Regions from separate parts of the Halopseudomonas salegens genome, predicted to be linked through region 1. Evidence: predicted binding sites of a transcription regulator. Region 1 holds the regulator's gene; each other region holds the start of a gene.

Evidence for each region. Region 1 encodes FliA, which starts transcription of late flagellar genes. Its sites were predicted from a motif close to CTAAAGTTTNNNNNNNNNNNGCCGNTAA; they were not measured.
Region 2: BLU07_RS05075 (methyl-accepting chemotaxis protein) is a predicted target of FliA. The motif match lies at 8,465-8,492, and genes of this name have one in related genera.
Region 3: BLU07_RS10060 (flagellin) is a predicted target of FliA. The motif match lies at 3,641-3,668, and genes of this name have one in related genera.

The regions. Positions count from the first base shown of each region.
Region 1 covers NZ_LT629787.1:2,082,799-2,092,515, reverse strand. Annotated here, with positions in the region: gene BLU07_RS09420 (tetratricopeptide repeat protein) at 1-977, opposite strand, end outside; gene flhA (flagellar biosynthesis protein FlhA) at 1,158-3,284, shown strand; gene flhF (flagellar biosynthesis protein FlhF) at 3,306-4,682, shown strand; gene fleN (flagellar synthesis regulator FleN) at 4,712-5,539, shown strand; gene BLU07_RS09400 (RNA polymerase sigma factor FliA) at 5,539-6,270, shown strand; gene BLU07_RS09395 (chemotaxis response regulator CheY) at 6,454-6,831, shown strand; gene BLU07_RS09390 (protein phosphatase CheZ) at 6,853-7,656, shown strand; gene BLU07_RS09385 (chemotaxis protein CheA) at 7,669-9,717, shown strand, end outside.
Region 2 covers NZ_LT629787.1:1,133,426-1,143,142, forward strand. Annotated here, with positions in the region: gene BLU07_RS05035 (CmpA/NrtA family ABC transporter substrate-binding protein) at 1-497, opposite strand, end outside; gene BLU07_RS05040 (alginate export family protein) at 536-1,762, opposite strand; gene BLU07_RS05045 (ATP-binding protein) at 2,077-3,852, opposite strand; gene algB (sigma-54-dependent response regulator transcription factor AlgB) at 3,849-5,195, opposite strand; gene BLU07_RS05055 (DUF1328 domain-containing protein) at 5,474-5,638, shown strand; gene BLU07_RS05060 (DUF3185 family protein) at 5,667-5,870, shown strand; gene BLU07_RS05065 (bacterioferritin-associated ferredoxin) at 6,092-6,298, shown strand; gene bfr (bacterioferritin) at 6,384-6,860, shown strand; gene BLU07_RS05075 (methyl-accepting chemotaxis protein) at 6,980-8,404, opposite strand; gene rnd (ribonuclease D) at 8,556-9,704, shown strand; gene BLU07_RS05085 (YcgL domain-containing protein) at 9,701-9,717, shown strand, end outside.
Region 3 covers NZ_LT629787.1:2,215,165-2,224,881, forward strand. Annotated here, with positions in the region: gene fliD (flagellar filament capping protein FliD) at 1-1,297, opposite strand, end outside; gene BLU07_RS10055 (flagellar protein FlaG) at 1,404-1,814, opposite strand; gene BLU07_RS10060 (flagellin) at 1,886-3,400, opposite strand; gene BLU07_RS10065 (PA0061/PA0062 family lipoprotein) at 3,710-4,198, shown strand; gene BLU07_RS10070 (MFS transporter) at 4,284-5,510, opposite strand; gene BLU07_RS10075 (metal-dependent hydrolase) at 5,599-6,663, opposite strand; gene BLU07_RS10080 (serine hydrolase domain-containing protein) at 6,754-7,995, opposite strand; gene msrB (peptide-methionine (R)-S-oxide reductase MsrB) at 8,128-8,652, shown strand; gene msrA (peptide-methionine (S)-S-oxide reductase MsrA) at 8,655-9,269, shown strand; gene BLU07_RS10095 (hypothetical protein) at 9,348-9,530, shown strand; gene BLU07_RS10100 (SDR family oxidoreductase) at 9,531-9,717, opposite strand, start outside.

The DNA.
Region 1 (9,717 bases):
ATTTGTGCCCGGGTCGACCCCAGTCGAGCAGCGCGACTCAACCACTCGCGAGCGGCGCCGGTCTGGGCGGTGTTATCTGCCAGCAGGCTTTCTGCCAACGCCAGCTGCGCATCAGGATGATTCTTCTCGGCGGCCTGAAACCAGTAGCTGCGGCTGCGTGATGTATCCACACTGGTGCCACGGCCCTCAGCATAGGCCACCCCTGCAGCGTATTGCGCTGCGGCCAGGCCCTGTGTCGCTGCTGCTTCCAGCCATTGTAGTGCCGTGCGGTTATTGAGGTTGTCACCCTGGCCGGTTTGCAAGAGTTCAGCATACAGCAGTTGGCCGGGAGCATGATTCTGCTCTGCGGATAGCCGCGCCCACTCCAGGGCGCTGGCCAGGTCTCCATCCGTTCTTTCCAGGCTGGCAAGGTGGTGCTGGGCCTTGGGGTCACCGGCTGCTGCCGGTTGCTCACAGTTATTGCGTGCCCGCCGCAGATTGCGAATGGTGAAATACAGGTAGCAGTTATTGATCTGTCGCTGAGTCGTTTCCTGCACAGAGGAACGGGTGTCCGAACTCCGCTGATTGGCCTGGCGCTCAACTGCCATGGCTTTCTCGACGCGCTCGGCAAAGGCACTGACATCATCCGGGCAGGAATAGAGGTAACCGCGACGGTAGCGGTTCAGGTTTTCCTGGCTGGCAGCCCGCCCGCGGTACTGTTCGGCAATAGCCTGGCAGCGCTGGTCTCTCTCGGTGGTGACCTTCGCGATGTAGGCGCTATACCGGCGGTTGTCTTCATGCTCTTCCAGATAGCGAGTCAGCGGATCGATGTAGGGTTGAGCAAACAATTCAGCCAGCTCAGTCTCGCGTTCGCTTTGACTGTCGGACGTGCTTTCCTTGTCTGTTTCACCACTGTCGGTTTGCCGCTCAGGCAGGCCGCTACAGCCAACAAGCAGTACAAACAGGCTGATTAACAGCGGCGCAGAAAACTGATTCATGGAGCCTCATCTCAAACAGGTGCGGTGGCCGTAAGCACAAGAGCATATCATTGCCGCAGGCTTCGAGGCAGCCCGTGGTTGAGAATGCATGGCTAAATTCTCGGTAAAATGGAACGCTTCTTGCTGAGTACTTGTGCAAGCGGTTTTATGCGTCAACTTTTTGATGGGGAAAGGACAGGCATGGCAGTCGATCGCACACAAGTGCTGGGGAATATGCGGAGCAGTTTACTCAGCTTGCGTCACGGCAGCCTGGGCGTGCCGATTCTGCTGCTGGTGATTCTCGGCATGATGATGTTGCCGATGCCGCCTTTTCTGCTGGACACCTTTTTTACGTTCAATATTGCGCTGGCACTGGTGGTGTTGCTGGTCTGTGCCTATGCTTTGCGGCCACTGGATTTTGCTGTCTTCCCGACCATTTTGCTGGTAGCGACCCTGTTGCGCCTGGCACTGAACGTAGCGTCGACACGGGTAGTCCTGTTATATGGTCATGAGGGTGGCGATGCCGCTGGCAAGGTGATTCAGGCCTTTGGCGAAGTGGTCATCGGTGGTAATTACGTCGTGGGTCTGGTGGTGTTTGCCATTCTGATGATTATCAACTTCGTGGTTGTGACCAAAGGTGCCGGACGTATTTCCGAGGTCAGCGCCCGTTTTACCCTGGACGCCATGCCGGGCAAGCAAATGGCGATTGATGCCGACCTGAATGCCGGCATTATCAATCAGGAAGAAGCCAAGCTGAGACGCCAGGAAGTGGCTCAGGAAGCCGATTTCTATGGTTCCATGGACGGCGCCAGCAAATTTGTTCGCGGTGATGCCGTGGCTGGCTTGCTGATTCTGGCGATCAATATCATTGGTGGCCTGGCCATCGGCATGGCGCAGCACGGTTTGCCCTTTGCTGAAGCCGGGCGCATCTATGTGCTACTGACCATCGGTGACGGTTTGGTGGCACAAATTCCTTCGTTGCTGTTGTCGACCTCTGCGGCGGTCATGGTTACCCGCGTTTCTACCTCGGAAGATATGGGTGACCAGGTACAGCGGCAAATGTTTACCTCACCCAAAGCCATGGCTATTGCTGCCGGTATTCTGATTGTCATGGGTCTGATTCCCGGCATGCCGCATTTTTCATTCCTCTCGCTCGGCGCGCTGGCTGCTGGTGCCGCGTACTGGATAGCCCAGAAACAGAAAAACAAGGAAGAAGCCGCGGCGGAAGAGGAGCGCAAGGAAGCGGAGGTACCGGCATTGCAGAAGCCGGAAACCCGAGAGCTGGGTTGGGATGATGTGACCCCGGTGGATATGTTGGGCCTGGAAGTCGGCTACCGTCTGATCCCCCTGGTTGATCGCAACCAGGGTGGCCAGTTGCTGGCGCGGATCAAGGGGGTACGCAAGAAACTGTCGCAGGATCTGGGCTTTTTGATGCCTTCGGTACATATTCGCGACAACCTGGATCTGGCGCCCAATGTCTACCGCATCACCTTGATGGGCGTTGGTGTGGCAGAAGCCGAGATCTATGCCGACCGTGAATTGGCGATCAATCCGGGACAGGTGTTTGGCGAGATCAAGGGTATTCCCGGCAAGGATCCGGCTTTTGGTCTTGAAGCAGTATGGATTGAAGCCGGGCAGAAAGACCAGGCGCAGTCGCTGGGCTATACCGTGGTGGATGCGAGTACCGTTGTTGCTACGCACCTGAACCAGATCATGCACAAGCATGCCCACGAGTTGCTGGGTCACGAAGAGGTGCAGCAGCTGATGCAGGTGTTGGCCAAGGCCTCACCCAAGCTGGCGGAGGAGCTGGTGCCGGGGCTTGTTTCACTGTCCGGGTTGCTCAAGGTGTTGCAGGGGCTGCTGCAAGAGCAGGTGCCAGTGCGTGACATTCGTACCATCGCCGAAGCCATCGCCAATCAGACCAGCAAGAGTCAAGATCCCGGCGCGTTGATCGCTGCGGTGCGCATCGCCTTGTCTCGCTCAATCGTGCAAAGCATTGTCGGGCTTGACGTTGAGCTGCCTGTGATCACTCTGGATCCAAAGTTGGAACAGATGTTGCTACAGAGTATTCAGAAGGCAGGACAGGGTGGTGAAGACGGCATCATGCTCGAGCCGGGAATGGCGGAAAAACTGCAACGTTCCCTGGCAGAAGCGGTTCAGCGTCAGGAGATGCAAGGCAAGCCGGCAATATTGCTGGTTGCCGGTCCGGTACGCAACATGATGGCGAAGTTTGTTCGCTACGCCGCGCCAGGTACCCACGTACTGTCCTACCAGGAGATTCCCGACAACAAGCAGGTCACTATCGTGGCCACCGTCGGGCAGAATTGAGCATAAAGGGTGAGGTCAGCCATGAAAGTCAAACGTTTCTTTGCCGCCAACATGAGTCAGGCGATGAAGCAGGTCCGCGACGAGCTGGGGCCGGAAGCTTCCATCATTGGCAACCGTCGGGTAGTTGGCGGAATTGAGCTGACCGCTGCGCTGGATTACGAGCCAGCACGAGTAACGCCACCCACACCGGGCCTGGATCGTGAGTTGAAGAAAACCCGCGAGCAGATGGTTACCGCCCGGGCACGACTGGATGCCGGCGAGCGCTCAAGCGACAGCCCGGTAGTCAACCGCCAAATGTTTGGCGACAGCATGCGCGAGGCCGCTGAAAGTGGCTCGACTGAAGCCCGTGATTTCCTCGCCCGCTTGCAGCAGGAAGCGACCGAACCTTATGTGGCGCCGCTGGCCAAACCCGCAAAAGCACCTGAGGCCTACAGCGAACAGGCGAGCTCCAGTGCCAGCGACAGCGCCGGTATGCAAGCGATGAAAGCCGAACTTGCCGGCCTGCGGGACTTGCTTGAAGTACAGCTGGGCAGCATGGCCTGGGGGCAGATCAATCAGCAGCAGCCCAAGCAGGCGGGGTTGTGGCGCAAGCTGACCCAGTTGGGTTTGCCGGCAGAGCTGTCGCAGCAATTGATGACCAAGGTGGCCGATATCTCCGATCAGCGCCAGGCCTGGCGCTTGCTCCTGGCTCATCTGGCGCACAGCCTGCCGGTTGCAGAAGCCGACCTGGTGGACAAGGGCGGTGTTATCGCTCTGGTTGGGCCGACCGGCGCCGGCAAGACTACCACCCTGGGCAAACTGGCCGCGCGCTATGTGCTCAAACACGGCAGTCAACACGTGGCTCTGGTTACCATGGATACCTATCGTATTGGTGCCCATGAACAGCTGCGTACCCTGGGCCGTATTCTCAATGTGCCGGTACGGGTGGTGGATGAACAGAACAACCTGAGCGAGGTGTTGGCGGATTTTGCCGACAAGCGTCTGGTGCTGGTGGATACTGCGGGTATGCATGGGGATGATCCGGAGCTGCGCAGCCAGCTGAATGAGCTGGCGCAACAGGGTCGCCGAGTGCAACCTCTGCTGGTACTGCCGGCCACCAGCCAGTATCGTGTGCTCAAGGCTGCCTGGCACAGCTATAAACGCTGCAACCTGGTTGGCTGTGTGCTGACCAAGGTCGATGAGGCAGCGACACTGGGTGAGGGACTCGGGCTGGCTATGGAGGTCGGTTTGCCGTTAGCCTATCTGGCAGATGGCCAGCGTATTCCGGATGACATCAGTAAGGCCGTTGGCCATAAGCTGGTCAGTCGTGCAGTCAGCCTGGCCAGTGAGGAAACACCGGCAGATGCCACCATGGCCGACGTTTTTGCCGGTATACTAAATAGCCAGCGTGCTGGTTGAAAACAATACAGATTAAGGTAAGCAGCGAGATGGCGAGCAATCATCCGGTTCAGGTTATCGCAGTCACTGGTGGCAAGGGCGGCATCGGCAAGACTAACGTGTCGGTCAACCTGAGTCTGGCGTTGGCTGATCTGGGGCGACGCGTCGTCTTGCTTGACGCTGACCTTGGTCTTGCCAACGTGGATGTACTGCTTGGCCTGAAACCCAAAGCCACTCTGGTGGACGTGCTTGACGGTACCTGTGAGCTGCGTGACGTGCTGATAGATGGTCCGGGCGGTATACGCATCGTGCCGGCGGCTTCTGGCGCTGCGCGGATGGTCAATCTGCAACCGCAGGAGCATGCCGGTCTGATCCAGGCCTTCAGTGATATCGGCCAGAATATTGACGTGCTGATTGTGGATACCGCTGCCGGGATCAGCGATTCGGTGGTCAGCTTTGTGCGCGCTGCCCAGGAAGTGCTGGTGGTCGTCTGTGACGAACCGACTTCGATTACCGATGCCTACGCCTTGATCAAGCTGCTCAACCGGGATCACGGCATGACCCGTTTCCGTGTTCTGGCAAATATGGTGCATACGCCGCAGGAAGGCCGTTCAGTTTTTGCTAAGCTGACCAAGGTAACGGATCGTTTTCTGGATGTCGCACTTCAGTATGTTGGCGCAGTTCCTTACGACGAGTCGGTACGCAAGGCGGTACAGAAGCAAAAGGCAGTTTACGAAGCCTTTCCGCGCAGCAAGGCCTCTATTGCCATTCGTGGCATAGCGCAAAAAGTGGATGGCTGGCCGCTGCCGGCTAACCCGCGCGGGCATCTCGAGTTTTTTGTCGAGCGCTTGGTGCAGCGGACAGGATCAGGCTTATGATGGCATCGGCTGGCGGGGTGAGCATGTATACGCGAGCGCAAAATAATAATTATCAGGATCAGTTGGTGGAGCAGTTTGCTCCGTTGGTCAAGCGTATCGCTTATCATTTGCTGGGCCGTTTGCCGGCCAGTGTTCAGGTCGATGATTTGCTCCAGGCCGGCATGATCGGTTTGCTTGAAGCGTCGCGCAAGTTCGACCATGGCAAGGGCGCCAGTTTTGAAACCTACGCCGGCATTCGCATTCGTGGCGCCATGCTGGATGAGGTGCGCAAGGGGGATTGGGCGCCACGTTCGGTGCACCGTAATTCGCGGATGGTCAGTGAAGCGATACGTGCGGTCGAGTCCCGATTGGGGCGTGACGCTAAAGATCATGAGGTTGCGGCCGAATTAGACGTAAGCGTTGACGATTATTACGCCATGCTCAACGATACTGCCGGCAGCCGCCTGTTCAGTTTTGATGATTTGCTGGCTGCGGGGATGCCGGCCGAGTCGGTTGGTGAAGAAGGTCCGTTTGATGGCTTGCGTGACGATCGCTTTCGCGCCGCCCTGGTCGAGGCTATCGATAGTCTGCCAGAGCGTGAACGGCTGCTGTTGTCGCTGTATTACGACGAAGAGCTCAACCTGAAAGAGATTGGCGCCGTGCTCGGGGTCAGCGAATCCCGGGTAAGTCAGCTCCACTCGCAATCGGCTGCTCGCTTGCGAGCGCGATTGTCGGGTTGGCAGGGAGACTGACCCGGTTCTGTTGGCGCCCAATGCGCAGGGATTATTTTCGTCGCTATCGGCAGCGCTGCTGCAGCAAGTCCGGTAGACTGACGGCTGGATTATTAACCGGCTTGTTTGGCCAATAACATTAGGTAGGCGGGGCACCGAGCCGCTGGATTCCTGGTTTGTACGGAGGTCGACTTGGACAAGAACATGAAAATTCTCATTGTTGATGATTTTTCGACAATGAGGCGGATTATCAAGAACCTGTTGCGCGACCTCGGGTTTACCAATACCGCTGAAGCCGATGACGGTACGTCTGCGCTGCCCATGCTGCAAAGCGGCAACTTCGACTTTCTGGTGACCGACTGGAACATGCCCGGCATGAGCGGTATCGACCTGTTGCGAGCAGTTCGCGCCGACGAGCGCCTCAAACACTTGCCCGTGTTGATGGTGACTGCCGAAGCCAAGCGTGACCAGATCATTGAAGCGGCTCAGGCTGGCGTCAATGGCTATGTGGTCAAACCCTTTACCGCCCAGGCTCTGAAAGAGAAGATCGAAAAGATTTTTGAGCGCGTACAGGCACAATAATCAAGCACCGGGGTACAGGTTATGGCGTTAAGTAAGGATCCCGGCCAGGCGACCGCTCAGGAGTTCGAAAACTCACTCAAGGACAACGCGCGCCAATTGGTCGAGTACCTGGAACAGGGCAAGTTCGGTGAAGCCATCATGGTGGTTCATGCCATCAACCAGGCGCGTGATCGCGGCCTCTACCATGAGGTTGGTCAGCTGACCCGCGCACTGCACAATGCCATCGTGAATTTTCAGCTGGATACCAGTCATGCTCTGGGAGAGCAGGAGCCAGACGGTGAAGTGTCCAAGATCAGCGATGCCTCTGACCGGCTCGATTATGTCGTCAAGCTGACTGAGGGCGCGGCCAATAAAACCATGGATCTGGTTGATGACACCCTTCCGGTGGCGACCGATCTCGGGCAGCAGGCCGCTGCCTTACGCAATGACTGGCAGCGCCTGCAGCGGCGCGAGATGGCCGCTGATGAGTTCCGGGACTTGTACCGGCGCATGGGTGAATTCCTCGAGCAAACCGAACAGTCGAGTAGTCAGATCAGCAGCAACCTCAACGATATCATGCTGGCGCAGGACTTCCAGGACCTGACCGGTCAGGTGATCAAGCGGGTAACGACCCTTGTTCACGATGTCGAAGAAAGCCTGGTCAGTCTGGTACGAATGGCCGGTCACGTCGACCGTATGGCCGGTATTCAGCACGATGAAAAACAACAAGAACAGAAAAAATCCTCCTCTGGGGGTGAAGGTCCGCAGATTCATGCCGATAAAAGAGAAGACGTTGTGTCAGGGCAGGATGAAGTTGATGATCTTCTGTCCAGTCTTGGATTCTAGGGGAGTAGGTGCATGAGTTTCGATGCGGACGAGGAAATCCTCCAGGACTTTCTGGTCGAGGCGGGTGAAATCCTCGAACAGTTGTCCGAGCAACTGGTTGAACTGGAAAATCGTCCGGACGATACGGATTTGCTCAATGCTATCTTTCGCGGCTTCCATACCGTAAAAGGTGGTGCTGGATTCCTGCAGCTCGATGCTCTGGTCGGTTGTTGCCATATTGCCGAGAACGTCTTTGATATTTTGCGAAAAGGCGAGCGTCAGGTCACCTCGGAACTCATGGATGTGGTGTTGCAAGCGCTGGATAGCGTCAACAGCATGTTCGATGAAGTGCGTGAACGTACTGAGCCGACCCCGGCTGATCCTGAACTCCTGGCCGCACTGGCAGTACTGGCTCAGCCTGAGTCGGCGGATGCGGCGCCGGAACCGCCCGCCAGTGCCGAGCCGGAAACGGCACCCACAAGCCCGGACGCAACGCCTGAAGGCGATATAACTGACGACGAGTTCGAGCAGTTGCTGGATGCCTTGCATGAACCCGGTGGAAGTACTGCCACTGATGCCCCGGAAGCGCCTGCGGCAGAGGGGTCGGCTGACAGTGATGAAATCACTGATGATGAATTCGAAGCGCTGCTGGATCAGTTGCACGGGCCAGGCAAGGCCCCGGCACTGAAAGCTGCCGAAGCTGCTCCAGCGAGCAGCGGAGATGATATTTCCGAAGATGAATTCGAAGCGCTGCTGGATGAATTGCACGGCAGCGGCAAGGCCCCGGGCGTCGCAGCTGACGCCGAGGCGGCGGGCAGCCCGGCAGGTGAGAAGGCCGGAGACGACATCAGTGATGATGAGTTCGAAGCCTTGCTCGATCAATTGCACGGCAAAGGCAAGGGCCCCGGTGTCGAAGGTGCGCCAGCGGGTGCAGCTCCGCCGCCTGCAGCCGCCAAGCCTGCGGAAAAAACTGAGCCACCTGCCAAGGCGGCCCCCAAAGCCGCAGCCAAAGCAGCGTCACCTGCTGCCGAGAAAAAACCGGCTGCCAAGCCTGCCGCCAAGTCGGCGGGGGGTAACGGTGGAAATGAGCCGGCTCCGGTTGACGCCACCGTGCGCGTGGATACCGCGCGGCTGGATGAGATCATGAATATGGTCGGTGAGCTGGTGCTGGTGCGTAATCGACTGGTGCGCCTGGGTGACAGCAATAATGACGAAGAATTGAGCAAAGCGGTCAGCAATCTGGATGTGGTCACTGCCGACTTGCAAAGTTCGGTGATGAAAACGCGCATGCAGCCGATCAAGAAAGTATTCGGCCGCTTCCCGCGTGTGGTGCGGGACCTGGCGCGCAACCTGAAAAAGGAAATCAACCTGGAACTGATTGGTGAAGAAACCGATCTGGACAAGAACCTGGTTGAGGCGTTGGCTGATCCCTTGGTCCACCTTGTGCGCAACTCGGTCGATCATGGTATTGAAATGCCTGATGAGCGTGAGCAGGCGGGTAAGCCGCGCACCGGTAAAGTGGTGCTGGCCGCTGAACAGGAAGGCGATCAGATTCTGTTGACCATCACTGACGATGGTCGCGGTATGGATGCGGATGTGCTGCGTGCCAAGGCGGTTGAGAAGGGCATGATGGACAAGGATGCCGCCGAGCGCCTGAGCGAGAATGAATGCTTCAATCTGATTCTGGCTCCGGGCTTCTCGACCAAGACGGAAATATCCGATGTGTCCGGCCGGGGCGTCGGTATGGATGTGGTCAAAACCAAGATTTCCCAGCTCAACGGTACCATCAATATCGAGTCGACCAAGGGCAAAGGCTCGCGGATTGCCATCAAGGTACCCTTGACACTGGCAATCATGCCGACCCTGATGATCATGCTGGCTGACCAGGCGTTTGCCTTGCCGTTGGTCAATGTCAACGAGATATACAGCCTGGATCTGTCACGCACCAATGTCGTCGATGGTCAGGAAGTCATTATCGTACGTGACAAGACACTGCCGCTGTTCTACCTCAAGCGCTGGTTGCTGCCAGGGGTGGAAGATACCTCGGACAATTCGGCAGCCAGTGTGGTAATAGTGTCCGTG
Region 2 (9,717 bases), 950 kb from region 1:
AGTGTGTCGGCGGTGATCGGATGTACCGGCTTGCCATCCTCATGCGGCACATGGGGTTTCATTTTTGACCAGACATCGTTGGAGACGGTAATCGCATTACCATTGAGGTCCATGGAGAAGGCGGTCACGATATGGGCTTCGGTTCCATAGCCTATGGTTGCCCCCAGTGGCTGACCGGCGAGCATGTGCGCGCCATCCAGTTCGCCATCAATGACCCGGTCGAGCAGTACTTTCCAGTTGGCCTGGGCTTCCAGGGTGACAAACAGGCCTTCGTCCTCGAAGTAACCCCGTTCGTAGGCTATCGCCAGAGGGGCCATGTCGGTCAGTTTGATAAAGCCAAAATTCAGGTCTTCTTTTTCCAGAGCGTTCTGCGCCTGTACCTGGGCGGCGCCGAGCAGACTCAGGCCCAGGGCCAGGGTGCTGCCGAGACACCATTGGCGGCTCTGCTGCCAGACTGAACTGGCCGCGGGTTGGGTAATATGTGTATGCCGTTGCATAAGTGGATCTCCTCAAAAGATTGCAGAAAATGGTGGGTTCAGAAGGCGACTTGTGCCATCAGCCAGAATTTTTCGGTGTCGGTGCCAAGGTCTTTGGCTGAGTAGCGCGCATATTTGGCGAGCAATTTCACCGGGCCAAAGGAACGCGCGGCCTGCAGGTTGAGTTCGCGGCCATAATCCGCACTGCCTTGATCCGCATGGAACTGGTGCCAGGCAGCCAGCAGGTTGGTGCCCTGGACTCGACCAGCGAGTTTCAGGTAACGGTCATCGAGACCATCCGCCGGCGTTGTCAGGAAAGTATCAGCCCAGCCATTGAAGGCATGTGCGGTCGCCAGCGGGGTGCTGAATGCCGAGCCATCGGCTCCAAGGACTTCCTGGCCCACGCGTGCGGTGATGCCATGCAGGGTGGCGCCGACTTCCATCAGGTGATAGTCGGCATCGATAGCACTGTCGCCATCCTGGAAATCATCCTGTTTGGCATACTCCAGCGCATACAGCAGGCTCAGCTGCTCGCTGGCAGCATGGCTGCCGTTGAAGCGCAGGCCCAGGGTGCGGTTGGAGGCCAGAGGTGTATCCGGCGTTTCCAGGAAATAACCGTAGGCCGTCAGCTGACCGACCGGCAGACCGCCATAGGAGGCGTTGAGCAGATGCGAGCGCATGCTGGTTTCACCCTTGGGTGAATCCTTGCCGAAGATCCGGTTGACCTGATCGATATAGGCGTAGCTGAGGGTGGTGTCGCTCAGGCTGGTATTGACCAGGCTGAAGGCATCGTAGGTTTGTTCATTCTGCCGCCAGCCGACATTGCCGATAAACCGCGCATTGTCGTAGATAATGCGTTGTCGGCCCAGACGCAAGGTGGTATTCGGCAACCCACTGTAATTCAGGTAGGCCTGGTTGACCTCGGTACCGCTGGGATCAGCTACCACTGGATACTGGGTGCGCGCGCTGGGGCGGCCACTGGCGTTGTTGTAGCGGGTCGAACCGAGCACCCGGATGTCATCGAATTCGATAAAGGCGCTCAGATGTTGATAACTGTCGGTGGCATAGTTGAGCCGCGTGCGCAGGGTTGAAGCATTGGCATTGCGGTTCTGATTATCCTGCTCGACATGCTCGAAACGGTACCGCAAGTCCAATCCGGCCTTGCCGGCCTGGATGGCTTCCATCAATGAGCCTGATTCTGCCTGGACCGGCAAGGCACTCATTGCCACGACGCTGCCCAATAATGGCAGCCAAAGATGTTTTTTCCCCGTTGTTTGCTGTTGCATGGTCTTCCCCCAATAAAAAACGCGCACAAAAAAAAGCGCCCACTTGCATGACTTTTGTTGAGTCATGCCGGTGGACGCCTTTGCCCTGAAGCTGAATTTATGAAACGACTACGATTCTGCTAATGAGACTGTTTCGAGTTGTAAGCAAAGCAGGTTGCGTGCCACTCTCGGCAAGTTCTTGTAATACATGGGGAATGATTTTAACGCGGGGCTGATTGGAGCACTTTTCTGCCAGTGCATGGTGCAGTAACACCGCAGGCATGCCCCTGAATCGAGCAAGATGTTGATGGGGGTGGTGAGCAGCCGTTGGCAGTTTACTGCGGCAGGCTGAAGTAAAAGCGAGTGCCGTGGCCGGGCTGCGATTGCACGCCGATACGACCACCATGCAGCTGGATTATCTCCTTGCACAAGGCCAGCCCAAGCCCGGCCCCCCCCTTGCGTTTGCCTATCTGGACAAAGGGCTCGAATACCCGAGCCTGTTGCCCATAGGGGATGCCTTCACCATTGTCGACGACGGCCAGCAGCACCTGTTCATTCTGGCGAACTGCCTGTAACCGGATACTGCCTCCGTTTCGGGTATGCCGCACCGCATTGCCGATCAGGTTGTCGAGTACCCGTTCAATTTGCAACCGGTCGGCAGGGATTCGGGGCAGGCCAGGCTCTACCTCGCAGGTCAGGGTGATATCTTTAGCTGCAGTGATGTTGGCACTGCGTTGCCGCGCCTGGTCCATCAGCTCATCTATGGATTCCGGTGCCAACTCCAGTTGCTGCAGTCCATTCTGGTAGCGGGAAAAGTTCAACAGATCGTTGATCAGCAGCAACAAGCGCTGCATCTCTTCTTCGACTGTTCGGATCAGGTCCGCTTCGCGGGTATCTTCGGGGTAATTCACGCGCTCCTGCAGCAGGGCAAAAGCCATATGCATGCCAGTAACGGGTGTGCGCAATTCATGCGATGCGCGCAGCACGAATTCACTGCGTACGCGTTCAAAGGTCCGTTGTTCGGTGACGTCACGCAGCACCATAACCGCCCCGCGAACCGGGTCGTCCCCCTGACTGATCGGCGTCAGGGAAAAAGCGAGTATGCGTGATTCACCGTCTATGGTGATACTGAGGTCGTCGGCTTCAGTATCCATGGTAGCGCCCTGCAGAATCAGTTGCAGTTGTTGGTCCAGAGTATCCTGGTGCAACAGACGACTGGGACCCTCACCCAGATGGCTGGGTTTGCAGTCCAACTGGCGTTGGGCGACCGGGTTGTAATGCTCCAGGCGCCCTTGAGGGTCGAAGATCAGCAAGCCGTCGTCAATACTGTCGAGTACTGCCTGCAAGCGTTGCTGTTCGGCTTGCAAGGCCTCAATGTCACTGTTCTTGAATTCACGCAAGGCTTCGGCCATCAAACCGAAGCGATGAATCAGGGCATTGAGTTCATGGATGCTGGGCAGCGGCAAGGTAACGTTGAAGTTTCCCTTGCCAATCTCACCTGCGGCATCAGCCAGTGTTTCAATGGGCTCGGCAAAGCGCCGGGCGATACTGTGAGCGGTGACCAGACCGATGAGGACGATGGCCAGACCAATGGCGCCAAGTAGCCAGGTAACCATCCAGGCACTTTCGCGTGTTTGCTGTTCGGTGCTTTCTACCGCGTTGACGTAGCGCATTTGCACATTGTTCAGGCGGTCACGGACTGCAGCCAGGGCGCGGGTAAACTGATCGTGAGTAAACAGCTGGGTGCGCATGATAGCCGGGCTGTCAAGGTGCGGCTGGTATCGATCATAGGCCCGTCGGACCTCGCTGACTGCCTGGCGATCATTTTCGTCAATCGCGCTTTCAGCGGCCTTGGCCAGCAGGTTCTGAAAGCGCTGATCTGATTGTTTCAGTGCTTCTTCATCCAGGACCTCAGTGAGCAGCAGGGTGGTTTGCTTGCTCAATTCATGGCCCATGCTCAAGGTCGCTTCGACGATGGTCAGGTTGCGATACATGGCTTCGCTTTGCTGCTTGGTCAGATGCAACACGCTGAAGATGGCCAACAGCATACCGACCAGGGCGACGGTGAGCAGAGCGCTGAGGCTGAGGAAAAGCTGATTGCGCAATTTCATAAGTTGTACTGCTTTCGCTTGCGATACAGGGTTGAGGCATCAATCCCCAGAGTTCTGGCGGCCTGCTCCAGGGTACTGCTATTGGCCAGAACTGCTGCAATATGCGATTTTTCCAGCTCTTCCAGGCTGAGCTCGGCACCTACCCGAGGTGCCGTATCGGTATCCACCTGGCCGAGACCAAGTTGTTCAGCGTCAATGGCATCGGCTGAACAGATAATGCTGGCACGCTCAATCACGTTTTGCAGTTCGCGAATATTGCCGGGCCAATTGTATTCCTGGAGGGCAAGCAGGGCTTTGTTGGTGAAGGACTTAGCGGGTCGCGCATATTCCTTGACAAAGCGCGCAAGAAAACGCTCAGCCAGGGTCGTAATGTCATCTCGGCGTTCGCGGAGCGGGGGCATGGTAAGGGTGATTACATTCAGACGGTAGAGCAGGTCTTCGCGGAACTTGCCTTCCTGCACCATGCCGTCGAGGTCCAGATTGGTTGCCGCAAGAATGCGCACATCGGCCTTGCGCGTTACCGGATCGCCAACGCGTTCATATTCCTTGTCTTGAATAAAGCGCAACAGCTTGGGTTGCAGGGCAAAAGGAAAATCGCCAATCTCGTCCAGAAACAGGGTGCCGCCATCAGCCTGATTGACGCGCCCCAAGGTGTTCTCGCTGGCCCCGGTAAAGGCACCTTTGGCATGCCCGAAAAGTTCACTTTCCATCAAGTCGGCCGTCAGTGACGGACAGTTGATCGTCACTATCTGTTTTTTGGCCCGCTTGCTCCAGGCATGGATGGCGCGCGCCAGTTCGCCTTTGCCCGTACCGGATTCACCGAGGATCAGAATGTTGGCATCGGTTGCGGCTACCTGGCGGGCGGTTTCCAGTACCGTCATCATCGCCGGGCTGTGTGAGTGCAAATCCTTGTCGGGTTTATGCATCTCGTCTTCCAGCACTTCCAGTCGTGCAGACAGTCGGGTTATTTCCAGTTGTTTGGCTGCAGCCATGCGCAATTGATCGGGTCCGCATGGCTTGACCAGGTAATCGGCGGCACCGGCTTGCATGGCATCGACGGCAGTATCTACCGCGGAATGGGCGGTAACGATGACTACCCGCATCCAGGGTGCCTGAACGCGGAACTGTGCCAGCACGTCGAGACCGTTGTCATCGCCGAGACGGAGATCGAGAAAACACAGGTCGAAGACCTGTTGCCGTGTCAGCGCCAGGGCCTGTGCGGCAGTGCTGGCAGAAGCAACGTGATAACCGTCATCTTCGAGACAGTAGCGAAAGGTGCGCAAAATGGCTGCTTCATCATCGACCAGCAGAATGCGACCGTCTCGAGTGTTGGCATCATCCATGTGTTTGGCTCCGCGCATATTTATATTCGGTTGTCATTAGTCAACAATTGCTCGTGCAAGTTGCACGATGGAATGCTGGCAATCTTGCATGATGCACGTTACCAGTTTGCCAATGTGTATTTAAGTGTATGTTTTTAAAGCGCTTGATATTTCTGGCTGGTTGGCATGGCGCTTGCGACTGTACAGATGCAAGCCTTTGAACCCGTGAGTTTGCATAGAGGTTCAAGCCTGTTCAAAAGTGCTGCAAGCCATCTTGCAGTCAGACAAGGAGAATTGCCATGCTTAGCTGGGCACTTACGTTTTTGATCATCGCCATTATCGCGGGGGTACTCGGGTTTGGCGGTATAGCAGGTACAGCAACCGGGATTGCAAAAATCCTGTTTCTGGTCTTCCTGGTGCTCTTCGTTGTGTCACTGCTGGTTGGTCGTCGCCCAGGAGGCTGACCCGGGGTCATGACAGAGGAGAATAATCATGTCTACTAATCAATTGATTGGTGTGGTGTTGCTGGTTGTTGGAGTGCTTCTGCTCTACTTCGGCTGGCAGTCTTCGCAATCACTTGGCGATCAGGTTACCGAAGCGGTAACCGGTCGTTTCACCGATGAAACCCTTTGGTTCATCATCGGCGGTGCTGCTGCGGTTGTGGCCGGAGGTTTTCTGGCCTTGATTCGCAAATAGGTGCCATGGGGTTTCGGCTCCAACAATTGCAGACGTCGCACACTACCCGGGCTGGTCCCGGGTAGTGTGCGTCTGGGAGGGCGAACATTCGATGTGCCGGTTAGCCCGGATAATTGTGTCTCCAGAATGATGAGGTACGGCTGGTTGAAAAAAGGGGTTGCAAAGCCGATCAATAATGATAATAATTATCAGTAAGTTCTTTGGCTTGCTGGGGTGCCGCCATGTATGTATGTCTGTGTCACGGTGTTACTGACCGCGATATTCGCCGTGCGGCGGAGGATGGGTGTAGCTCGGTTCGTCAACTGGGCAAAGAGCTTGGAGTAGGTCAGCAGTGTGGTCGCTGCGCCAGCACGGCCCGGGCGATTCTTCGCGAAACCCGCAACAATGACTTTATGGCTCTGGCAGCCGCTCTGGCGCAACCTGCCTGAGCAGTAACTACTCCGCGCGGATGTCTATCCGTGCTCAAAAGCGCTATCCTGTGGGTTGAATCAGTCCCGGAAGGAGGTAGCGCGCATGAAAGGTGACAAAAAAGTCATTCAGCATCTCAACAAGGTTCTCGGTAACGAGTTGACCGCCATCAACCAGTATTTTCTGCATTCGCGCATGTACAAGGACTGGGGCATAAAGGTACTGGCGGACAAGGAATACGAAGAATCCATCGACGAAATGAAGCATGCTGATCAATTGATCGAACGCATTCTGTTTCTGGAAGGCCTGCCGAATCTTCAGGATCTGAACAAGCTGCTGATTGGCGAGAATGTGCAGGAAATGATCGAGTGCGATCTCAAGCTGGAGCTGGTCGCGCACAAGGATCTGAAAGAAGCGATCATCTACTGTGAGAGCGTGAAAGATTTCACCAGTCGTGAGCTTTTCCGCCGTATTCTGGACAGTGAAGAAGAGCACATCGACTGGCTGGAAACCCAGTTGGAAATGATCAGTCAGATGGGCCTGCAGAACTATATTCAGCTGCAGAGCGCGTCGGACAGCTGAGTATCTGATGGTTACCGGGCCCACGCAGGCTATGCGTGCGTGGGTCTGTGCCATTCATCCAATGGATGGCCATTGAATCTGGGCAGTCTGGCCGCCCGGCCCAGGCATTATCTCTATTCTCAGCTCTTGAGCTTGCTGACCGCGGTGGTCAACTGGTGTGCCAGCTGTGCCAGATCCTGACTGGTTTGCGCACTTTGCCGGGTCTGTTGAACGGTTTTTTCGGTCACGTCTCGAATCTGCACCACGCTCTGGGTGATCGCGTCGGCAGCCTGGGTTTGTTGCTCCAGCGCCGAGGCAATTTCCTGATTGCCGATGCTGATCTGGCTGACTGCCAGGGCAATGTCTTCCAGTGAGCCGCCGGCATCATTGACCTGGGCGACTGACTCATGGGTCAGATCAGCGCTGGCCTGCATGTCACCGACAGCGTTGCGTGTGCCGTCTTGCAGGGCTTCAATCATGCGCTGAATTTCGTCGGTTGAACTTTGCACACGTTGTGCAAGGGCGCGTACTTCATCGGCGACGACGGCAAAGCCCCGGCCGGATTCGCCGGCGCGGGCGGCCTCAATAGCCGCATTCAGCGCCAACAGGTTGGTCTGCTCGGCGATGCCCTTGATGACGTTGACCACACCGCTGATTTCATTGCTGTGCCCCGTCAGCTTGTCCATATGCTGGGTACAACGCTCAATGCTGCTGGCCAGCCCGGTAATGGTTTTGCTGACCCGGATTACCTGATCACGCCCGCGCCCTGCCAGTTCATCAGCTTGGGTCGATTGATCCCGTGTGGTACCGGTATTGCCGGCAATATCCTGTACTGTGGCGCTCATCTCGTTGACGGCAGCTGCCACCATATCGGTTTCGCCCTGCTGACTGATCATGCCGTTATTGACCTGCTGCATCAGCGTGGCCAGTTGCGCGGTGCCACGATCCAGTTGTTCTGCGGCCTGGCGCACGGCGGATACAGTCTGTTGCTGGGTTTCCTGCATGGCATTGAAGGCCCCGGCCATGGCGCCTACTTCGTCACGCGAGTCTACTGAAGCACGCAACGACAAGTCACCCGTCGTCTGTACCTTGAGCATGACATCACGTAGCGCAGTGATGTGGCCGATAATGAATGAAATCAGCAGTTGTGAGGTGGCCAACACGGCGCACATCAACACAAACACCGCGATACCATAGGTTATGGCACGTTCGATCAGCAGGGCGGTAAATCCCTGGCGCTCGACGCCAAGCGCACGTACGCTCTCACCATCGCGCATCACCCAGTAGCCGAGCAGGGCGGGGTTGTTGTGGCCGGTTTGCCAGCGTGGGTTGGCTCCGGCTTGAGACGCGCCGGCCACATTGCTGTCCAGCCAGCGCAGGCCCGGCATGCCCGCAGCTGGAGAAGCTGATTGAATCCACTGTTCGGCGACGGACTGGCGAGTGCTCTGTATATTCTGCTGTTCCACCCAGATAGCAACCAGCACCAACAACAGGGTCACCAGATAGAAAACGCTGTTGACTGCCCAGAATTTGTATTTCAGTTGGATATTCTGAAGAAACGCCATGCCGGCTCCTGCTGCGGATTGACTGCAATTGAGGCGCTCATTCTGCCTGCTTTCAAGGGGTTATCGGTTGATGTCGGTCAAACTTGAATGGCAGTGCAAATCATTTTGCAGCTTGATCGGTTATACTCGCCGCGCATGGAAGGAAAATCATATGACTAGCCCTTTGGCCGAACCCCTGATGATCGATCAGGATGCCACCCTGGCATCCTACTGCGCCCACTGGCAGCAGCTGCCCTATGTGGCACTGGATACCGAATTCGTCCGTACAGAAACCTTTTTCCCGATTGCCGGCCTGATTCAGGTCGGTGACGGCGAACACAGTTTCCTGATTGATCCGTTGGAAATAAATGACTGGCGGCCCTTTGCCGAGCTGCTGACCAACCCGTCAGTCGTCAAGGTGCTGCATGCCTGCAGCGAAGACCTGGAAGTGTTCCGCAATCTCTGTGGCGCCGTGCCAGCGCCGCTGTTTGATACTCAGATTGCCGCAGCCTATCTGGGTATGGACTTTTCCATGGGCTATTCGCGTCTGGTGCAGCAGATTCTGGATATCGAACTGCCCAAGGAAGAAACCCGTTCCGACTGGTTGCAGCGCCCGCTGACCAAAGCACAGATCACCTATGCGGCTGGCGATGCGCAGCACCTGGCGGAGCTGTATCAGGTGCTGGCTCCGCGGATCGAGGCGGCCGGGCTGACTGACTGGTTGCTGGCCGATGCCGCCGACCAGGTTGCTTCCAGCAACCTGGTTCAGGACCCGGAAACTGCCTACCTGCAGATCAAGCAGGCCTGGCGCTTGAAGCCGGCCGAGTTGGCCATACTGCAAGTGCTCTGTGAGTGGCGCGAGCGTGAATCCCGCGAACGCAATCAGGCGCGCAACCGCCTGTTACGGGAAAAGTCACTGTGCCCATTGGCCCAGCGCCAGCCGGACAGCCTGTCAGCCTTGTCGTCTATCGAGGACATGCACCCGCGTACCGTGCGTCAGCATGGCAATACCATTCTCGAATTGATCCGCGAAGGCGCCCGGCGCCCGCGTGAAGAGTGCCCCGAGCGACTTGAAGAGCCACTGCCTCCAGCGGCCAACAAGTTGATCAAGGCGATGCGTCAGGTCGGTCAGCGTCATGCTGAGCGGCTGGGTATGGCGCAGGAATTGATGCTCAAGAAAAAAGTGCTCGAAGCCTTGATCCGTACCGGCTACCCCCAGGGCCCCTACAGCCTGCCGGATGAGTTGACGGGGTGGCGGCGCGAGCTGATGGGCGCAGAATTACTGGCAGTGGCCAATAACTTTGCCGAGGCATCCGCATGAAAGTCCCGTGCTC
Region 3 (9,717 bases), 130 kb from region 1:
TCAGCGTATTCTGCAAGGCTGTGGTGCGGCTTTCCAGCACGCCACCGCGCTGGGTATAGGGCTCGGCAACTGTATTCAACTGCTTCAACAGTCCATCATCACCCGTCAGGAGACCCGCTACCTGATCAAAATTATTATCCAGCGCGTCATTCATCCGCGTCTGGTTGATTTCCAGAGTTCCGTCACGTTTGGTGGCAATCCCGAGATCAGCCAGCATGCGCAAATCACCATCACCAACCACGCTCCCCATAGCGTTGCGCATGGAAGTGCTGAAGGACCGCACCGAGGCGTCGCCAACCAGGGGGGCTGCAAGGGGCTCGCCGTCATCCCCGCCTACCCGGGTCACGCTGGTCAGCTCGCTCATGGTGCCGCTTAACGCGTTGTAAGCCTCAACAAACTTTTCCAGAGCCGATCGCACACCCGCGCGGTCTTCACTCACGCCCAAACTCATGGTGCTGGCATTGGTCTGGTCTTCAGCTGACTGGGCGGCTTTAAGGGTAATGCTGACCCCTTCAATGGCCTCATCAATGGTATTACTGGCGCTGCTGACGGTAATACCGTCAATGGCGATATTGGCATCCCGCGCATAACTGATCACTCGGGGCGCGCGTGGATCATTGGGGTCCTGGGGAGGGGCGACAAAATCCGTGGTGGCGGGTGGAGTAAAAGCCAGCACGTTCAAATCACCGGTATCGCCAGCATCGGTGCTGGCAGTGACAGTGATGTCATTGCCGGTACCGGCCTGATTGGAGCTTAATACCAGACGTGAACCGCCGGCGCCACCGGGATCGGTAACGATAGTCGCACTGATGCCAATCTCGCTACCCTGAGTATTGATTGCGTCACGAATGGCCGTCAGGCTGTCGTTACCTGCAGTCACGTCAATATCCAGTGTCTGGCTGCCAACGCCGATAGACAGCGTCCCGGTACCCACCGGATCACTGGCATTATCCTGGCCGGCAAGCGCTACACGACTGGTTTGGGCCAGATTGAATACCTGAATATTGTAGTTACCGGAGGCAGCTGTCTTATCCGCCGTGGCGGTGAAGCTGCTGGTATCGCTGGACCGGGCACTGCGCTTGGTGAACAAGGCAGGGTCGTTCAACTCATTGAGTGCGGTCTGAAAGGTAGAAATTGCATTACGGAAACTGCCCAGCGCGGAAATACTGGTCGTCGTCTTTTTTTCCAGCCGGTCAAGCTGTGCCTTTTTGGGTGCCCGCTCAGCCTCAACCAGTGACTTGACGATGTTGTTCACGTCAAGACCGGAACCGATTCCACCAACGCCACCGATTGCCATATGCCTACCCTCATGACCGTTTATTGACGGTCGTGTACCGAATGAATGTGTCCGGTTACATCAGGCAAGTTACGTGCCAGCAAACCGGCTGACAGAAGGGCTGAACTCAGGCTTCTGCCTCGAATAACAAACTGCGAATTTCCGACAGGCTCTCGGCCAGGCGCAATGCCTCTTCCGAAGGGATCTGACGGATGACATCACCACTGCCGGCTTCCGTGACATTGATCACTACCTGGCCACTGGTGTCGTCGAGTTGAAAGTTGATATCCCGCCGTACCGATTGCACAAAATCCTGCATATCGGATACCACGGTCTGTAATTCCTCCGGCTCCATCCGTTCAGCTGGCTGAACCTGCTCCACCGCTTCGCGGGTTTGTGCTGCTACAGGCTGGGTCGCCGCTGGTGCCGTGACCTGGGTTGACTTGGCAAGGGCCTGCTGGCCGCTGCCTGCCTCGACTGATACCCCGTTACTGGCGGAGCGGTTCAGTTCGAAAGGTTTGAGTACGCCAATATCCATGGTACTTACCTCAGATAGGATAATGCGGGGAAAGGTTGCCCCTTCCCCGCAGTGTAACCCCTATTACCAGCTTAGCCCAAGAGGCTAAGAACGGCCTGGGGCAACTGGTTGGCCTGAGCCAGAATCGAAGTACCAGCCTGCTGCAGAATCTGGTTCTTGGTCAGAGCTGCAGTTTCTGCGGCAAAGTCGGTGTCCTGGGTCCGGCTGCGAGCAGCAGACACGTTTTCCGAAATGCTTTGCAGGTTGCTGATAGTCGATTCAAAGCGGTTCTGCACCGCACCCAACTGGGCGCGCTGGCTATCAATGCTTGAAATCGCCCCGTCAATCACTGAGATGGCATCCTGGGCTGCGTCAACGGTCAGGATATCCAGCGATTCAACATTGACGCGCGAACCGATTGCGGCTGCAGTGATTTCGGCAACATCCGCGCTACCGTCATCAGTCAGGCTGAATGAACCAGTCGAATCAAAAGTCAGCGTGCCGACGGCCTGGGCCGCTACGTTGGTGCCATCCAGAGTTACGGCAGTGTCGAAAGTACCATCCGACAATTGCACCTGAATAGCCAGAGTTTCAACGTTGGTGCTACCGTTTGCATCTTCATTGAAGTTGTCGATTTCAATGCTGTCGCCGTTGCGCGCACTGACCACCAACTCCTTGTCATTATTGATGGATGCCGACAAGCCGTTGGAGCCAGAGTCTTCGTTGATGGCATCACGCAGAGCTTCCAGATCCTGGGTTGCGTCACCGGAGCCAGCAATCTGAATGGTGGTTTTTTGACCACCGGCAGTACCAATGTCGAAGCTGACGGCTTCACCAGATGCGAGACCCAGGTCAGTACCGAAAGAAATGGCGCTTTTTGCACTCGCAGTCACACCGGTATCGCTGGAAATCTGGTTGACCTTGCTGGCAACATCACTGGCAGAGTCAGTTGCAACGACATCGATAGTACCTGAACCAACAGAGCCATTCACGGTAACGACACCCGCGGAGAAGGCGTTTGCACCTTGCGCGGTGGCGAGATCTGCAGCTACAGCAGCAGTCCCGGTAACGCTACCGTCATCACGCGAACGGAAGGAACCCAGTGTTTCGGTAGAGGCATCGGTCAATGTCACACCGATTGTTTCGTTAGCCTGTGAACCAACCTGGAAGGTGGTTGAACCAAAGCTGCCGTCGAGCAGTTTGCGGCCACCAAAGGCAGTGGTATCAGAAATACGGGTCAGCTCTTCTTTCAGCTGGTTGACTTCCTGATTCAATGATTTGCGCTCAATCGCAGAGTTTGAACCGTTGGCCGATTGCAGGGCCAGGTCACGCATACGCTGCAGAATGTTGGTGGACTCTTGCAGAGCACCTTCAGCGGTCTGGGAGATGGAGATACCATCGTTGGCGTTACGTACCGCAACACCCAGACCATTGATCTGACTGGTCAGACGGTTGGAAATCTGCAAACCGGCGGCATCGTCTTTGGCGCTATTGATACGCGAACCGGATGACAGACGCTCCAGAGAGGTTTGCAGCGCATTGGAGCTACGACCAAGGTTGTTCTGTGCGTTGAGAGATGCAACGTTAGTATTTACTGTAAGGGACATGGTGATGCCTCCGTAGGACCTATTAAATGTTTGCCTGAGCAAGCGACCTCAGGGCGGGCTTTGCCCAGGCACCCATCGAGTTCGCGTTCAACCAAGTTATCGGCGTGCCCTCTGAAAGCTTTAGGATTTTTTGCGAAAATAATTTTTCTACTGTGATGTCAAGCACTTGGCTCAATATCAAATCCCTTCACCCTCCCGACAGGCCTTGCAGTGACACGCCATAACCTGTCGTTACTTCTATTAACGGCCAAGCGTTGGAATACTTGAGGCCAGGTGCCAGTATTTTTTTTGCTCAGCCGGAGTCAGCGTATGGCTAATGTGAACACATCCGTCATTGTCCACCACACCCAACACCCCAGGCGCTGGCCCGCCTGGCCCGCCATCGTCGTAACCGTGATGGCAGCAGGTCTGGTCGCCTGCGCTTCGTCTCGCCCGCCCCAAGAACCCATCGCTGACAACCAGGCACGTATTACCTTCAGCACTCAACCGATGGATAACCTGCGGGCCCATCGGTTGAATGGCGAACTGGTGCGGGGGTTGAGCTTTGACGACATCCCAGCCGGCGCTCACCGCCTGGATGTACGCTTTCGTTTTGAACGACCGGGCGGCGGGCAGCCGGGGCTTCGCGATTCACAGCAACACACCTGTGATTTGCGCATCCATTACCCAGCCTTTGAAGGCGGGCAACGCTACGTGATTCGTGCCGAGCTGTTCCACTGGCGACCCCGCGGCTGGTTGCAGAATGCTGCGGGCGAACGACTGGCAGACGCTGACGTTGTGCACTGCTCACCGGGCTGAAACAGCCTGAGACCCGGACCAGCAAAACGGCCAACTCTGGCCGTTCGCGCTATGCGCGAAAGCCCGCTTCATGTGCTCTGGCGCGTCAATACATCGAGGTCCGCCTGGTTTTCACTGCCACCAGCAACAGAGTCAGTGCAGCCAATGAAATCAGCGCAGTAAAGCCGATGACGGTATTGCCAAAACCAATCAGGTCACTGACCAAACCAACCCCCAGAACCACGGTCGCCATGGTCAGGTAAGCCATCAGATAGAAAGCCGAGATAATTCCGCCCCGTTCCTCCGCTGGTGCGACCTGACTGATCGCGGCCAAAGCCACCACCCCGGTAGCCCCTGCCCCCATGGCTGTAGCCAGGGTCGCAATGGAAAACATGACCGGTGAACTACTGATGACCGCCAACGCCAGACACAACAAACCGCCAATCAAAAGAGGCGGCCCGATCAGAATCAGACGATCCAGTGGTTGTCTTTGACAGGCAAACTGGCTGATGCCGGCGGTCAGCTGCCAGGCGGCGGCAAACAGACCGGCCATGGCGCGATCACTGACGCCAACCAGCTCCCGTGCCAGTGATGGCCCGAGTGAGGCATACAGGCTCCCGGTCGACCAGGCCAGACAGATACCCGCTGCCGAAAAGGCAAAGGCACCCAGCAAGGCTCGCGGTACTTTGACCGGCGTCGGCCGCCAGTCACGAAAGTGAAAGTTCTTCTGCCGCCGACCAATGTCCTTGGGCCAGGGCGCAGTTAACAGCAGAACCAGGGTCAGCCCACACAGACCCAAAGTGACCAGAAAGGGCCATGAACTCGCGCCACTGTCAAACGCCAGAGCCAGTGAGCTCAGGGTCGGGCCGGCAAAGGCTCCCATGGTAAAGAACAGCGCCGACATGGTGGCTGCCCGGGTCCAGTTATTGTCCGGATCGAGTTCAATCACTGCGGCCGACGCTGCGCCGGTGACAATACCGGTGCCGATTCCGGTGAGAATCCGTGCCGTGCCCAGCCAGTAGATGTCACGGGCAAAATAGAACACCAGCACCCCGGCGGTGATAAACAGGATGCCCGGCACCAGGAGTTGCCGCCGGCCGATCTTGTCGGAGAGGGTGCCCAGCGTCAGCAACATGCTGACCACGCCAAAGACATACACGGCAAAGACTGCAGTCAATGCGGTTGCGGAAAACCCCATTTGTACCTGCCAGACGGCATACAGCGGGGTTGGCAGGTTACTGGAAAAAATGGCCGTAAAAATTGCCAGCAAGGCCGCCAGCATGGCAAGGAAACGGGGTTCTTTGGCAGTGACAGGCGCAGCAGTGCCCGGCATGGCGGTTTTCCTGATCGGCGAGTGAAGGTAGCTGTCTATTATCGCAGACTGCGGTAAAAGTTGCCCGCCGTTGAGCACAATCCAGCGTTCAGCGACCTGGCGGCATGGCCATCGACTGGGTCAGTGGTTGGGCCAGGTCATACAATGACAACGGGTAGTCGGGGTCCAATGCACGCTGCCTGAGCATGCCCAACTGGGAAAAATCCGCCGGAGGGGTGGGCCATTGCTCCGGCGCCTCGATCACGGTAACGGAATCACCCGTCACCTGTGCCAGGGGGAACCGGAACGGATGATAGCCAGTCATCCCCAGGCGCAGGTCAGTCACCACCCAGTAACCATCAATCAGGTCATAGCGCAACGTATCGCGGGTAAACCAGCGCAAACGATCGTGGGCCTGGCTACCAGACAATGCTTGCTGGCCGGCTGTGGCGTTGCGTGGCAATCGTTCAAGCCGGGGCGGGCTTTTATCCAGCCAACTGACAACGCCCTCGTAATAATCGTCGCCGTCAACGGCCACTACACGCCAGAGCACCGTATTGAAAGGTGTCGGTGAACTGAAGGTGTGCTCTGCCTGAATGCCATCACGGTGCATCGCCGCCAGCAATTGCTGATCAGCCATCTGTTTGCCGAGCAAAGTGCTGCCCAGATACAAGGTACTCAGGGCCAGCGCCGCGTATTGCCAGCGCATGCCGGTACGCTGCAACCCCCAGATGGCACCCACGACGACTGCCAGCAGCAGAGGCAGGGTATACAGCGGATCTATGATGAAAATGCTGGAAATCGCCGCCGGCGGCGGGCTGAACGGCCAGAACAGCTGTGTCCCGTAGGAGGTAAAAGCATCCAGCAGCACATGGGTACTCAACAACAGCCAGATGGCCAGCCACAATCGCAGGCCGCTGTAACCGGGATGCGGTCGCCAGCGCCGGATGCACCAGGCGAGAAGAACACTGATACCGCCAAGCACAAAAAGAGAATGACTGAAGCCACGATGAAAAGTCATGTTGGCCACGGCATCGCCATAATCCAACACCACATCCATATCCGGCAAAGTGCCCAATACGGCGCCATACAGCAAGGCCTTGCGTCCTTGCCAGGGTCCCATCATGGCGCCATAAATCGAGGCGCCCAATACCGCCTGGGTGACTGAGTCCACGCGCGTTATCCCTTACTGATATCAATCATTTGAAAGTCTAACGGTGCGTATCCTGCTCACCCAGCGGCTAACAACCTCGAAAGGTGTCGGTTACTCGGCAGGCTTGAACAAGATATGACTTACCGTATTGTGCACCACTCGCGAGTGGCGGAAGTCAGTACTTTGCATCATGCCCATGACAATTCGCTGATTGTCGGGATCAATCCAGGCCCAGGGGCCTTCAATGCCCCACCACCAGAAAGTGCCTTCAGGCAAATAGCCCGCCGGCTCGGACTCGTCAACCACGGCCACATTCAGGCCAAAGGTATTGCCCGGGGCCCACTCTGGACCGTCAATCCCCTCCGGCAGTTGGCGACTACGCATCGCTTGCACTGTTTCAGGTTTGAGCAGACGCACACCATCCAGCTCACCCTCGTTCAGCAGCATGCGGGCAAAGCGCAGATAATCATCCATGCTGGAGACCAGGCCGCTCCCCCCCATGATCAGGTTCGGTTTGCTCAGCCAGTCATCTTTCGGCAGCGGCTGCAGGCCGGCGTCAGTCGGATGATAACTGGTTGCCAGTCGGTCAGCCTTGTCGGCACTGACAAAGTAGGCGGTATCCTGCATGCCCAGGGGGCCGAGCACCCGTTCCTGGAGATAGTCGTCAAAGGATTGCCCACTGAGCACTTCGACCAGACGGGCCTGGATGTCGATCGAGAAGCTGTAGTGCCAGCGCGTACCGGGCTGATGCCGCAGGGGCAAGGCAGCGACACGATCTACCAGTTGTTCCAGCGTGATATCACGGCTGAACAGACCGGCCTGCTCATACAGGGTATCCACGGCAGACTGGGTGAAGCGACCGTAGGTAAAGCCAGCGGTATAGTTCATCAGCTCACGCACCGTTATCGCGTGGGTAGCCGGAACCGTTGGCAGGTTCTCCGGATCAGCATCCAGCGACTTGGCTACCTGCAGACCCTTGAATTGCGGCAAGTGCTGCTCCAGCGGATCATCCAGGCTCAGTTTGCCCTCTTCCACCAACATCAATAACGCCACCGCCGTTACTGGCTTGGTCAATGAATAGATCTTGAACAGTGAGTCTTCAGCCAGCGGCGTTTCACTGGCAATGTCCTGGTAGCCATGTTGCTGACGATGAACAACCTCGCCATCTTCATAGACCAGCGTGGCAATACCGGCCAGGTGCCCTTCTTCAACCTGGGCCTGCATAGCCTGTTCAAGCAGGCTGAAACGCTGTGGCGCGATGGAATCGGCCTGCGCCAGTGGGGCCAACAACAAGGCCGAAATGGCCAAAGCGGAAAATTGCCGAAAACCGGCAAAGGGAAAACGACTGGACATCATGGCTCCTTTATTTTGTTATCCGGGCAAGGGGGATGCCCGCCAGCGGGAAATGCTTTGATACCAACCGACGTTGGGATGCGCGCAAAACTGGAGTATCTTTTTAACGGATAACCTGTGGAAGACACAAGTATGAATCGTCGCATGCTGTTACAAACCATGGCTTTGCTACCGCTACTCCCTGCGCTGCGGGTACTGGCCAGTTCGCCGGAGAACACGCCGCACATGACCGATATTTCTTTTACCCCACTCGATCATGCGCATGACTATTGGCGAGACAAGGTGTCCGCGGACGCCTGGCATATTCTTTTTGAAGAAGGTACCGAGCCTGCCGGCAGCAGCCCGCTGGACAAGATCTATGAGCCAGGCACCTATGTCTGTGCCGCCTGTCATCTGCCGTTGTTCCTCAGCGACGACAAGTTCGACAGCAAAACCGGCTGGCCCAGTTTTACCCAACCGATTGCGGACACCATGGGCACCAAGCGCGACTACAAACTCATCTGGCCACGTACCGAGTATCATTGCGCGCGTTGCGGCGGCCACCAGGGTCATGTTTTCAATGATGGCCCGCCACCGCGCGGCGAGCGCTGGTGCAACAATGGTCTCGCCCTTCGTTTTATACCGGCCGAGCAACCACTACCCGAACTGAGGGGCTGAGCATGTCACGTCATTCAGGCTTTATCCTGCTCTGCCTCTGTCTTGCCTTCAGCGTTGCCAGTCATGGCCAGGAGCCGCTGCAGGAAGGGCCTGCGGGAACCCGAATGGCCGTCTTTGCCGGCGGCTGTTTCTGGTGCACCGAGGCAGATTTCGACAAGATGACCGGCGTGGTCGACACTGTCTCCGGGTATATTGGCGGCAACGCCGATACCGCTACGTACCCAAAAGTATCGGCCGGCGGGACTGGGCACATCGAAGCAGTTGCGGTCTTCTACGACCCGCAGCAGACAGACTACGCAACCCTGCTCGAACAATTCTGGCCGACCATCGACCCGCTGACCGACAACGCTCAGTTCTGTGATAAAGGCGCACATTATCGCAGCGCCCTGTTCTATAAGGATGAGGAACAACAGGCGCTGATTACCGCCTCACGCGATGCCCTGGCGGACTCCGGTCGCTTCGAGCAACCGATTGTCACCGACATTTTGCCCCAGACCGCATTTTACCCGGCTGAGGAATACCATCAGAACTACTATCAAAAGAATCCATTGCGCTACAACTTCTACCGCAGCCGCTGTGGCCGCGATGCTCGCCTGGCTGAAGTATGGGGTGATTGAGGATTCACGACCAAGAGTGCCAGACAACTGACGCTCGCTCTGGTATACTGGCCGACCATTCAACAAAATGTGTGCCTCATGTCAACCAAATCTGCGGCAAAACGCAAGGCCGATGCTGCTGTTGCCACGCACAACAGCATCAATGATCAAATCTCCGACTTTCTCAAGTCCGGTGGCGAAATCCAACAAATCCCCAACGGTGTCAGCGGCCAGACCTATGGCTCGGCCCGACCGCAAGCCGGCAAACCTGCCGCACGCTAGTCAGAATGCCTGCACCGTCGGGCGGATGGTCAATTCGTTGATATCCACCTCGGCGGGCTGGGCAATCGCCCAGGCAATGCTTTCAGCTACCCTTTCAGGCGCTATCGCATCAGCATAACCCGCCTTGACCGCAGCGACCGTCTTCTCATCGGAACTGCCCATTGGCAACTCGGTATCGATGGCACCG